DNA from 3 places in the Fusibacter sp. JL298sf-3 genome. Region 2 is predicted to be linked to each of the others. Evidence: predicted binding sites of a transcription regulator. Region 2 holds the regulator's gene; each other region holds the start of a gene.

Region 1 (4,234 bases), 330 kb from region 2:
ATGTAACCCCCCTTAGTACAAACGGTCGATATACGCCCAGAGCGGCAAAATCATGTCGCTACCTGTGGCGTTCATATGGTATTCCAGTGGCGAACACATCTGCCCATCGTAGTCGAACACATGGTGCAGGTTGTAATCGCGAATATGTTTTTGCAAAAGCATCTTCAGCCCCGCAAACGCCATCCCCGACTGCACAAAGGGCATTAAAAATGTCAGACAGTAGCGGGTGTAGCCCTCGCGGAGTTGCCCGACGCCCTTCGGTACGTCGGCGTCTTTCAACAAGTGGATGGCGCTGTCGTAGCCCCCCGCCTGAAGCGTTTTCTGTACGCCGTCTAAAAAAGCCTGCTTGTTCCGCTGGTCGTCTTCAAAAAAGCACAGGTGTTTAATATTGAAATCGAGGCCTTGCGCAACCGGCATGGCCACAGCAGTGAGCAAGTCCTCGAAGTTCTCAAACGACAGCTCCTGATAGAGTCTGGAGCAGGCGATTTTGCTCTTACAGTCGAAAATCGTGTACTCGTAAATTGTGCCGGATGTTTCAAACTTGCCGTACGGCGTCGCCCAAAAGAGCCAGCATTCCCCACTGGCCATTGTGCCGAAATCGGGCAGCGGCGCACGGGCAGCAGGTGGTTTCTTTCTCGAAAACTTTAGGCGCCGATCTCTCGTGGACAAATTGTGGCGCTTTAACACATTGTAAACTGCCGATTCGCTCATGTGACACCCGAACTCCTCCAGCAAGAATTTCAGCTCTCTAGGCCCGCGTTTCGGGTAAATCTTCACAAGCGTTAAAATGCTCTCCACCGCGTCTCGACCCGTCTTATTCACCGGCGTAAACTGCTTTTTGACGGGGTCGAGTCCCTCGATACCGCCGGACTTGTAGCGGTTCAACCAACGGTAGTAAAGCGTCCTCGAAATCCCGTACTGACGACAAGTCTCCGAGACGCCAAATTTCTGGCCTTCGGCGATAATTTTAAACTTCTGTTCTCGGTTCACGGCGCCCCCCTTTCGCGTGCCTAACTTTATGAAAAGTTTAACATGGATACTGCATTTCCACAACATGAGAACGTTTGTGAAAAAATTATTTTACTTTAGCTTTCTGTTAACAGTTTGTGACCAAAACGCAAAGAAATCGCACGTTTTCCCAATGTTTATCAATGCGTACACTTGTAAACACTTTGCCAAAGTAAAAAGGGGCTTAAATTTACCTGTTGGCGTCTGTTGCCACTGAAAAATCGGCTTGTTATAATCACCGTAACAGAACCGATTTTTCAAGTTGAGAAGTGGTTCTGCCCTGTAAAAAAATCCACAAAGTCAGTTGCCGGCGGGCTGTTTGTCATCGCGAAGGCCGCCGAATAAAACTTATTGATAAAAACAGTCGACGATTGGGGCTTTTTAAATCCTTTTTGACGGCGACCATGCCGTACGGGCTGTTTCTATAGAGGGTATATGCTAGTGTCCTGTAGCGTTCATAATTAAAAAAACTGCTCATCTACTCTGCATCATTGCGGCGTTAAAATCTCTCGACAATGTCCCGCATTGTCGTCGATCTTTTGCCTTGCACTGATACAGACTATCTGACATTTTTAATTAAATCTCAACGCTACAGGACACTAGTGTTTCTTGTATTTAGGAGAGGGGTGACCGTGTGAGTGAACTCAAAATTTTTTCAATCCAAAAGAACATTCATGAAGACAACAAAAAAGTAGCCGACGAAAGCCGAGCGGCACTGCGCGAAAAGAACGCCTTTTTAATCAACGTCATGTCGTCGCCGGGCAGCGGCAAGACCACGACTTTGGTGCGCACCATTGAAGCGCTGAAAAGCGACATGGCCGTCGGCGTCATCGAAGCCGACGTGGATTCCGACGTAGACGCCAAGACCGTCCAAGCGGCAGGGGCAAAAGCGGTTCAAATGCACACTGGCGGGTTGTGCCATTTGGACGCTACAATGACTCGTGCCGGTATTGACGAACTGGGCATCGACGATTTGGATCTGGTGTTTCTCGAAAACATCGGCAACCTCATCTGTCCGGTGGGCTACGACACGGGCGCGATGAAGAACATCGCCATACTCAGCGTACCGGAAGGCGACGACAAGCCGCTGAAGTACCCGATGATCTTTGCAAAAGTCGACGCACTGCTCATTAACAAAGTGGACACCATCGAGCACTTTGACTTCGACATGCCGCTGCTGGAAAAGCGCGTGCGCAAATTGAACCCAGACATTGAAATCTTTGCGATTTCAGCGAAGACCGGCGAAGGCATAGACGTCTGGGCAAACTGGATTAAAAAACAAATGGGGCGGGGGTAACCATGGCTAAAAATCAACAAAAAACCAACTTCAACAAATCCGAGCGCTTTAACTTTGCGCTGAATTGGGCAGATGTCGACGGTAGACCTTACCGTCAGGAAATTCTCGATCTTGCCAATAAAATCGGCAGAACCAAAGCGGGCAGCAGCCGCGAGGCCATTCCATTCGGACCGGAATACTACGCGCTGGAGCCGATTCTCACACCGTATCAGGCAAAAATCGCCCTCCATGTGGCGTTTAGAGAAAAAATGAGCGCCGAGGCCATTGCCAAAGCCGCCGGGGAGCCGCTAAACAAAGTTAAAAAGGCCCTCGATCACTTGGCGTGGACAGGGGTGACGTTCTGGAACACTGTCGACGGCGTGGACATGTACTGGCACGACATCTTCGTACCGGGCCACCTCGAGATGATTAACAACAACAGAGAACTGGTGGCAAAGCACCCGGAAGTGGCTGAGGCCTTCTACTACTTCGGCAGCAAAAAGGGCCCTATGGCCGCCGGCATTATGCCCATCGGCGCCGGCCCGATGCGCGTTTTACCTATTGAACGCTCCATCGACGGCAACTCGCGCAAAGCGTCTTACGAAGAACTTTCAAAACACCTTGAAGAATCCGACGTCTTCTCTGTATCCGACTGTTCGTGCAGAACGTCGAGAGAGGCCATGGGCGAAGGTTGCGGTCACTTAAAAGAAGAGATGTGCATCCAGCTGGGCCACGCGGCGGAATACTATATTAAAACCGGCAGAGGCCGTGAAATCACAAGGGAAGAAGCCTACGAAATCATCCGCAGAGCGGAAGACAACGGCCTGATGCACTCCATTCCCAACCTCGACTCACCGGGACACACACACGCCATCTGCAACTGCTGCGGCTGCGGCTGCTACGCCATGCGTTTGGCCAACGAGTACCTCAACAACGACATCGTGCGTTCCAACTACAAGTCGGTGGTGGACGAGAGCAAGTGCGTCGCCTGTGGCGAATGTGTAGACGTGTGTCCGACCAACGCTCTGCGCCTCGGTCAAAAGCTCTGTTCAAAGACGCCGCTGGACGAAACCGTGACCAAAGTGACGCCGCGAAACAGCGCGTGGGAAGAAGACAAGTGGAACAGCGACTACCGCGTCAACCGCAAAAATACCCTCGATTCCGGTACGGCACCTTGTATCACCAAGTGTCCGGCACATATTCCGGTACAGGGCTACGTCAAACTGGCGTCTCAAGGCAAGTACACCGAAGCCCTTGAACTGATTAAAAAGCACAACCCACTGCCTGCTGTCTGCGGCCGTATCTGTCCGAGACTGTGCGAAGAAGACTGTACCCGCGGCGACATCGACGAAGCCGTGGCAGTGGACGACATCAAGAAATTTATCGCCGAAAAAGACCTTGAAACAGGGACGCGATTTATTCCTAAAAAGCGCCACGACTACAGCGATAAGAAAATCGCCATTATCGGCTCTGGCCCATCGGGGCTCACTTGTGCCTACGACTTGGCACTGGACGGCTACGATGTGACCATCTTCGAAAAAGAAAAGCGCATGGGCGGCATGCTCACACTGGGCATCCCCTCTTACCGACTTGAAAAAGACGTGCTCGAAGCGGAAATCGACGTCATTCGAGAGATGGGCGTCACTTTTGAAACCGGTGTGGAAGTGGGCGTCGACGTGACCCTTAAAGACCTGAGAAAAAGAGGGTTCGACGCGTTCTACATCGCCATTGGCGCGCAGTCCGGCAGAGCGCTGGGCATCGAAGGGGAAGACGCAGACGCCGTGTTCAGCGGTGTGGACTTCCTCAGAAAACTCAACCTCGGCGAAGACACCGGCGTCACCGGAAAAGTCGTGGTCATCGGCGGCGGCAACGTGGCCATCGATGTGGCACGTAGCGCCACCCGTCTCGACAGCGTGTCTCAAACAGACCTCTATTGCCTAGAGGCGAGAG
Region 2 (4,234 bases):
AATCAAGGTGGTTTTACCGGCGCCATTGACGCCGATTAGCCCTACTTTGTCGCCGACGCCCACTGTGAAAGACAAATCTTCCAAGATGGTGTCGATGCCGTAGGTTTTGCAGATGCCCGTACAAGATAATGCAATCATGGTCTACTTCCTTTTCTAGAGTTATCAGATTCATTATACATGATACACTGGTAGAATGAAAGCGCGTGACAAAAGAGGACAGGAAATGTCAAGAAGTAGCTCACAAACTGTCTTATACTAAATCTAGAGGAGGTCGTTATGGCATTGATAGCGGATATGCAAAAATCGGTGGCGTTTATGGAAGCGCATCTGTTGGACGGGATTACTTATGAAGAGGTGGCGGCGCATCTATGTCTATCGCCGTATCATTTTCACCGGATGTTCAAGCTGACCACGGGAACCACGCCGTCTGTCTACATGCGCAATAGGCGTCTGTCTTTGGCCGGTGAACACCTGACACATAGCGACGATTCTATTATAGAAGTCGCCTTTCGTTATGGCTACGAGTGTCCTGAAAGTTTTTCTAGGGCATTTGCGCGGTTTCACGGCATGACGCCGCTTAAAGCCAAGCGTACTGGGGCACCGCTCAAATCTTATAACCGCCTCGTCTTAAAAATGATTTTAGAAGGAGGACAACTGTTGGATTACAGAGTAGAAAAGCGCGCTGCATTTGACGTGCTGTGCAAAGTACGCGCGTTTAATCAGGAAGAGACGTCAAAGGCATCCAATCGAGACATACCGGATTTTTGGACGGCGTGCCAAAACGACGGCACTTTTGAGGCGTTCAGTTCAGACGGCGGGGTATACGGCCTCTGCAGTGCCACGGAGCATGCCAGTCAGTTTTTCGATTACGGCATCGGCAAAGTATACACCGGTGGCGCTGTGCCGGAGGGGTACCGAGTTTGGAGCGTTCCAGAGGCGCTGTGGGCGGTTTTCCCGTGTGTTGGTGACGACGGTGCGTGTATCGGCGCTATGTGGGAACGCATTTTTAAAGAATTTCTGCCGGGATCGACCTATGAAATGGCGCCGGGAACGGATTTTGAATACTACGGCGCCTCAGAGTGCTTCTGCGAGATTTGGATTCCTGTTCTATTGAAAGAATAGCTGAAAAACAGTGCTTTCGAGCGCTGTTTTTTTGTGTGTATAATAGACAGGCCGCTTTTTTTCTAAAATATTAAGAAAATTTTAAAGAAAAAAATAACGAGGTCTCGGTGACCAACGGGGGCTGAAGTTGCGTTAAAAGGTTGTTAGTTGGGCATTTATTGGGTATAATCAACTCTAAGACGATAATTGGTGCGAAAAAAGATTGTTATTTATTTGACAACCTTTAGTAAAAAATGGTACAATATACGAATAAGGCTTAAAGAACGATGAGGTGAGTAATGAAAGAAAAAAACATATCAGTAGCAGTTATTAGGAGATTGCCAAAATACCATCGGTATTTGAAAGACCTCCTCGACAAAGATATTAAACGTATATCTTCAAAGGAATTGAGTAAATTAATAGGATTTACAGCATCGCAAATTCGTCAGGACCTCAATAACTTCGGCGGTTTCGGACAACAGGGGTACGGCTACAACGTCGACGACCTCTATACGGAAATCGGGAAAATCCTAGGTTTGACACGCGAATACAACGTTGCCATTGTCGGAGCGGGAAATATGGGACAGGCACTGGCCAACTATTCGAGTTTCAGCAGATTGGGCTTTCATTTAAAAGCGATGTTCGACATCAACCCCAAATTGGTTGGGCTTAACATCAACGGTGTTCAAGTTTACGACATCGACGAGTTCAATACCTATGTTGAAGAAAACAACATTGAAATCGTCTACATCTGTACGAGCCGTGCGGGCGCTCAAGATGTGGCAGACCGCATTCAAAAGACGAACATTAAGGCGATTTGGAATTTTGCGCCAATCGACTTAAAAGTACGCGAAGACATTGTTGTGGAAAATGTCCATTTGATAGATAATCTGTTAACACTTTCATATTTCTTAAAAGAAAAAGAATAATTCTATCAAAACCACTGCATAATTACGCTCTTTGCATGTTAAAAAAAAGATAAAGAAAATGCGGGACTGGGCATGACCTAGTCTCGTTTTTTTGATAAAATATTCTCTAGGGATTGTAACACATTAAACTTAGGGAGGTACAACATGAAAAGAGAAGTGGTTATTGTCAGTGCTGTTCGTACGGCCATCGGTGCTTTTGGCGGCAGTTTAAAAGGGGTAACCCCTGCAAACTTAGGCACCACAGTTATCAAAGGTGCGCTGGACAAAGTCGGCCTTTCACCTGAAGCGGTTGACGAAGTGCTCTTCGGTTCTGTTCTACAAGCCGGCTACGGCCAAGGCATTGCGAGACAGTGCTGGGTTGGCGCAGGTTACCCGGAATCGGTGCCGTGTACAACGGTGAACATGATTTGCGGTTCCGGTCTTAAAACAGTTTCCATGGCGGTTCAATCGATTCTCGCCGGCGACAACGACGTGGTGGTCGCAGGTGGTACTGAGAACATGAGCATGGCGCCTTATTTGATTAAATCCGGCAGATGGGGCCAGCGCATGGGGAACGGCGAACTGTACGACGTGATGGTGATGGACGGCCTTTGGGAAGCTTTCAACAACTATCACATGGGGATAACAGCTGAAAACATTGCAGAAAAATGGGGTATTACAAGAGAGGCACAGGACGGATTGGCGTACCTGTCTCAGTCGCGTGCGTTTAAGGCGCGTGAATCCGGTCGATTTGACGACGAAATCGTACCGGTGACGATTCCTCAGAGAAAAGGGGACCCTATTGTTTTCGATAAAGACGAGTACATCAAGGAGACGACAGAAGAAAAACTGGCGAAATTGAGACCGGCGTTTAAGAAGGACGGCACGGTAACGGCGGGCAATGCGTCCGGCATTAACGACGGCGCTTCTTGTGTCGTCGTGATGACGAAGGAAAAGGCCGACGCCCTCGGGTTGAAGCCGCTATGCTCAGTGGTGGGCTACGCTTCTGCAGGTGTCGATCCAAAGATTATGGGCATCGGTCCCGTACCGGCAAGTCGAAAGGCGCTTGAAAAATCGGGCCTTTCGGTTTCGGACCTCGACCTCGTTGAAGCCAATGAGGCGTTTGCCGCACAGGCGCTTGCCGTATCAAAAGAGCTCGGTCTCGACCAAGAAAAAGTCAATGTCAACGGCGGCGCAATTGCCCTCGGACACCCAATCGGTGCGTCGGGCAATCGAATTTTGGTCACATTGATTCACGAACTGGTTAAGCGCGAGGGCACTTACGGTTTGGCGACGCTGTGTATCGGCGGCGGTATGGGCGAAGCGGTAATTGTAAAGCGCGCAGAATAAAAGGCGTTTTAGAAAGGACAGTCGATGGCGAATTACACAAATGAAATCGGCCGGATTTTAGACCGATTCCACACAAAACTTTTGATGCAAGACAAGTCGGGCTTTTTTAAAAGGGACTTGGGCTTTAAAATCAGTTTGATGGAAATGCTTATGATTAAGCGCATTGGTGAACAAGAACCCATTCGACTCAACGAACTCATCGACTCGCTGGAAGTGGACCGAAATCTCGTGACCACGACATGCAAGCGCCTGATGATGCTTAAATTGCTCATCAAGCGTCAGGACGAGACCGACGGCAGGGGGCAATGCCTTGAACTGACGTCGGCGGGGCGCGTGGTATATGAGAAAATCGTCCGCGAGCAAAGCAAGGAGTTGGCGTTTGTCCTCGGCGACATCAGCATCAACGAAGAGAAAGCGATTTTGAAATTCGTCAGTAAGTTGGTTCAATACCATACTGAAAAGTACGAAGTCAACAAATAAATACGCGTGGAGGGCTTGACAAGGGGGTCTCCACTGCGTATAATCAGTAAAGTTAAAAAAATATGCAAATCGCCTTTACGGCGGAGTGTTGAACATCCACTTGAAAAAAACTCAAGGTGGGTGTTCTTTTTTTGTGAAAAATTAACGCGTTAGGGGAGAGAGTACCATGGAAAAGAAACAATTTAATCGCTATCTGTTGGCATTGACATTGCCCATCATTATTCAAAATCTTATTACAACGGCGTTGAATCTCCTCGACACGATGATGATCGGTCGAATCGGAGAAGTGCAGCTTGCCGCCGTGGGGCTTGCCAATCAATTTTATTTTCTTTACACGCTGTTTATCTTCGGCGTCGCCGGGGGCAGCGGTGTTTTAATCGCCCAGCTTTGGGGCA
Region 3 (4,234 bases), 1.6 Mb from region 2:
GATGAGAAAGTTTAATAGCGATTAAAGGTGACAGTTGTTAGAGTGAAACGCAATGAACACTGCCCACAAGAAAGCGAGTTTTTATATGATACAGACACAAATTGACAAATGGGATCCAATTGACATGTTCCCACATGCGCCGGCAGACGAGTACGAGAACGAAGTGGCTCTGTTAAAAGAATTTATTAGAGCCAATAAGGTGACACGTGATACTTTAGCAGAAGAAATTCATAGGGTTTTTACGAACCAATTCGGTAAAGAGGTCTTCAAATGCAACAAAGCTGAATGCAATGCTGTTGCAGAAAAAATAATCGAACAGCTTGCAACACAAAATATACAAATCGTGCGATAAACACAACATAAAAAACATGGAACAGTCACGCAAAGCCGTTCCATGTTTTTTGTATCTGCCACTAGCCATTTGTCCTTGTAAACATTTTCTTGCGATAAGTATGAGGCGTCATTTTCATCTGTGCTGAAAAGACACGATTAAAATAGGCCGGATCAGCGTAACCGCACTCGGCAGAAATTTTATACGCCGGATACCGCGTCGTCTCAAGTAGTCGGCAAGCGTGTTCAACACGTAATTTGACAATGTATTCGGTAAACGGAAACCCCATTTCTCTTATGAAAAAGTGACTGAAAGACTTTGGGGTCATATAGACCTGTGCCGCCACCTTTTCAAGAGAGAGTTTCTCCTTAAAGTGGCGCTTAATATAGGCAGTACTGATTTTGAGACAATAGTGTTTTTCCTTGTGTATACTCCCTGAAGGGCGCAGTAGGTTTTCCATTGCTTCGTCGACGATAAGGGCAACTGCCATACACAATCCCTCCTTAGATTTCTATTGATGTGATAAAAAGAGTTGTCGCGTTATCTCTATGTAAAAATACAAGTACCAACAGTTTAACATTGAACGATATTCTTTTCTATGACTTTTGGAAATAAAGATGATAAAATGCATACGGGCGCCAAAAAATCGCATGGGTTCAAAAAAACCGGTTGAAATAGGGGGCCACTATAAGTTAAAATTTATTAAGGCTTTGTTTTTTGACGGCGCTTGTGTCGATGTAGAGTCTGCCGACACAAGAACTGTACAGACCATTCGATTGTTCATTCTGCTTACTATTTGAAAGCAAAAGACAAAGTCTGAACACGCACAATAGGGAAGGCGGAGAGGGCTGCTTTGCTAACAGGCGACGCCATTGCGACTCGACTGCGGGGAAGAGTAAACAGTTGGCTTAGGGAACTGACTGTTAAACGCAAGCCTAGTGTCTTGTATCGTTCACAATTAAAAAACTGCTCATCTACTCTACATCATTGCAGCGTTAAAATCTCTCGACAATGTCCTGCATTATCGTCGATAGTTTGCCTTGCACGGATACAGATTATCTGGCATTTTTAATTAAATCTCAACGAGACAATACATTAGAAGTAGTCTCCAATTGACCTATGTGATTTGCACTTTACTTGGAGGTAAAAATGTCAAAGAAAAAACCAAATTACGAAAGCTGTAATCAGTTGATAAATACGTTTGAGTCCGTTGTGGAACAACCTATTTTGGAAAAGTCTGCTGTGTACTATACCGGCGTGGACCTCGGAACTGCTTGTGTGGTATTGGCGGTACTCAATGAAGATTACGAGCCGGTGGCCGGTGCCTACCGATACGCAGATGTCGTGCGAGATGGTATGGTCGTCGACTACATCGGCGCTGTGCGCATTGTCAGGGCGTTAAAAGAAGAGATTGAAGCCAAACTGGGAACCGAACTCACATACGCTGCTGCAGCGATACCCCCTGGGACAGAGAATGTCGATTCCGGCGCAGTTAAAAATGTCGTACAAGCGGCGGGCTTTGAGCTCACTTGTCTTTTAGACGAGCCCACGGCTGCAAACAACGTTTTGAACATTCAAAACGGCGCTGTCGTGGATATCGGTGGCGGTACAACGGGAATTTCAATTTTAAAAGACGGTAAAGTCGTGTACATTGCCGACGAACCCACAGGTGGTACACACTTTTCACTTGTTGTGGCAGGCGCTTACAAGCTGCCGGTAAAGGAAGCCGAAGTGTACAAACGCGACCCGAAACATCACAAAGAGCTGCTGCCTGTCCTCAAACCCGTTGTGGAGAAAGTCGCTTCCATCGTCAATCAGCATATTGTCGGGCATCACGTTGAAGAACTTTTTCTCGTCGGCGGAACTTGTTGTCTAGCAGGTATTGAAGGCATCATCGAAAAGAAAACGGCTATAACGACGCACAAACCCAACAACCCAATGTTTGTTACACCTTTGGGAATTGCTCTAAGCTGTACACAGGATGTTATAGAATAGGAGGGGCACATGGACTTTAAAATAATTAAATCTCCAACGGCGGGCACTTTGGACGTTATCGCAAAGCGCACGGCACCCGGAGCAATGACCTCTGTAGAAAACACAGATGCCATAGGTCTGGTACAAGGTCGCATGATCGATATGATTTGCGCCATAGACATCGCAGAAAAAGCAGTTGGTGTCAAAGTGCTCGACGTCAGAGGAAGCTGTCCGCAAAACATGATTATGATTGCCATATTCGGCGATACATCCTCAGTAGAATCAGCCGTAGAGACCATAAAGAGCGCTCTTAAAAACAACAAATAACCTGAAACACAAATCAAGCGACCGGCTCAAAACACGGTCGCTTTTTAGACAACAAGAAGGATAGATTTACGGACTCTTTTCCAGGCCACTTCGCTTTATTAGCTTCACCTTTTATTGGGATTCACCTCATTTCTAAGATGATTTTAGCAGAGGGGGAGAAGTTTGAGTATGTGCGTTAGAAAGCATGTGCAAATAGCAATGCTTACATTGACTCTTAAACGAGTCTTGAGAAAATTCTACTTGCCTCTTGATGTAATCCAAATTGTGCGCAAGTACTTGCAACTTGTTTTAGCTGTTCTCGTTCTATTAATTCATAACCTTTTCGTTCGATATTTATTACACATTCATGCAATACTTTCATACCGGATTCACTTTGATTTATCTCCATATAAGCCTTCGCTTGTGCTAACAAGCATTCTACTATGCCCTGAGCACTCTCACTTTTCTTGAACAGGAACAATGCCTTTTCTGACAGTGCTATTGCCCCTTTATAGTTCTTCTCGCTATACATGATGTAGCTCAATACAATAAGAGCTTCGGCTTGAGGGCGTTCAATATCCAATGCTTTGTTAATTCTTAAACTGTTAAAAATATTCTTTTTTGCTATTTCATAATGAGCACACTTATAATGACAAAAACCTAATCGAAGATATGCATCAACAATAGTTTCCATGCATTCATGATCCCTTGCGAATGTTACTGCCTCATCATATATGGCTATTGCGCTAGTGTAATCCCCTAAGTTCTGATAGGCAGTGGCCTTATTTAAGTACATGTTTGCCAATAACTTAGAATGGTTCAACTGACGTTTAGCTGCAAACTCTATCACAAAATCATATAATTTAATAACATCAGAATACTGCTTTTTGTCAAAAAGAGAACCCGCGATGAAAGAATATGCCTCTAATCGATGATTGCTATTCCAACTATGTTCTGCTTCTGATATCTTTGTCGCCAAATCGATGCATTCCTCATAATGCCCCATATAATGAAGCGCTTTCACTTGAAACAATTTTATCTTCGATATTGTAGGATTATCAATAGTACCATCAACATCCTTACATATATCTAGAACGTCATCGTATTTCTTACTCGCATATTTATACTCTATCAAAGCTAGCTGATAATCAAGATTTCTTTCAGTACTTACTATCTGCTCTACTTCAATACCAAGTTTATTTGCAATATGTGATAGCAGCTTAAATGATGGATTTACCCTTCCAAGTTCTACCTGACTAATATAACCCTTTGTATACGCCTCTCCAGCTACTTGAGCAAGTGTAAAGCCTTTGCTTTTTCTAAGTTCTCTTATTTTTTCCCCAACAGATGAATTGTTCATTTGGATCCTCCAATTTCCTACCACAAAAATAGCAAAAAATAACCATTGACACAAAAGTATAATTATACTACACTTTTAATGTAAATAAGTCTCTTAATATCATACTTTACATGAATTGATGTTTGGCATCATTGTACTTTATTTTTTAAGGATATACAAGACAGGAGAGTTCATATGGAAAAAAATTTAGAAAGAGCAAGAAAGCATAAGTTTCACAGCCTTCATTACGTAGCACCAAATGATCCAATAAGGATATATGAGGA

The links. The regulator Rex, encoded in region 2, represses fermentation and respiration genes when NADH is low (regulators of the CRP and FNR family bind a similar motif). The targets are predictions, from matches to a motif close to ATTGTTAANNNNTTAACAAT.
Region 1: a site for Rex is predicted at 1,577-1,596, ahead of hypB (hydrogenase nickel incorporation protein HypB). Genes of this name have one in related genera too.
Region 3: a site for Rex is predicted at 1,396-1,415, ahead of eutJ (ethanolamine utilization protein EutJ). Genes of this name have one in related genera too.

The regions. Positions count from the first base shown of each region.
Region 1 is NZ_CM132608.1:2,317,663-2,321,896, reverse strand. Features, by position in the region: gene ACR6HW_RS11040 (FAD-dependent oxidoreductase) at 1-2, opposite strand, end outside; gene ACR6HW_RS11035 (helix-turn-helix domain-containing protein) at 13-990, opposite strand; gene hypB (hydrogenase nickel incorporation protein HypB) at 1,643-2,305, shown strand; gene ACR6HW_RS11025 (FAD-dependent oxidoreductase) at 2,308-4,234, shown strand, end outside.
Region 2 is NZ_CM132608.1:1,985,652-1,989,885, reverse strand. Features, by position in the region: gene ACR6HW_RS09495 (ABC-F family ATP-binding cassette domain-containing protein) at 1-138, opposite strand, end outside; gene ACR6HW_RS09490 (AraC family transcriptional regulator) at 277-1,122, shown strand; gene ACR6HW_RS09485 (redox-sensing transcriptional repressor Rex) at 1,401-2,030, shown strand; gene ACR6HW_RS09480 (acetyl-CoA C-acetyltransferase) at 2,175-3,359, shown strand; gene ACR6HW_RS09475 (MarR family winged helix-turn-helix transcriptional regulator) at 3,384-3,839, shown strand; gene ACR6HW_RS09470 (MATE family efflux transporter) at 4,006-4,234, shown strand, end outside.
Region 3 is NZ_CM132608.1:357,767-362,000, reverse strand. Features, by position in the region: gene ACR6HW_RS01760 (DUF1871 family protein) at 86-352, shown strand; gene ACR6HW_RS01755 (helix-turn-helix domain-containing protein) at 414-821, opposite strand; gene eutJ (ethanolamine utilization protein EutJ) at 1,481-2,326, shown strand; gene ACR6HW_RS01745 (BMC domain-containing protein) at 2,336-2,632, shown strand; gene ACR6HW_RS01740 (helix-turn-helix domain-containing protein) at 2,847-3,971, opposite strand; gene ACR6HW_RS01735 (GNAT family N-acetyltransferase) at 4,146-4,234, shown strand, end outside.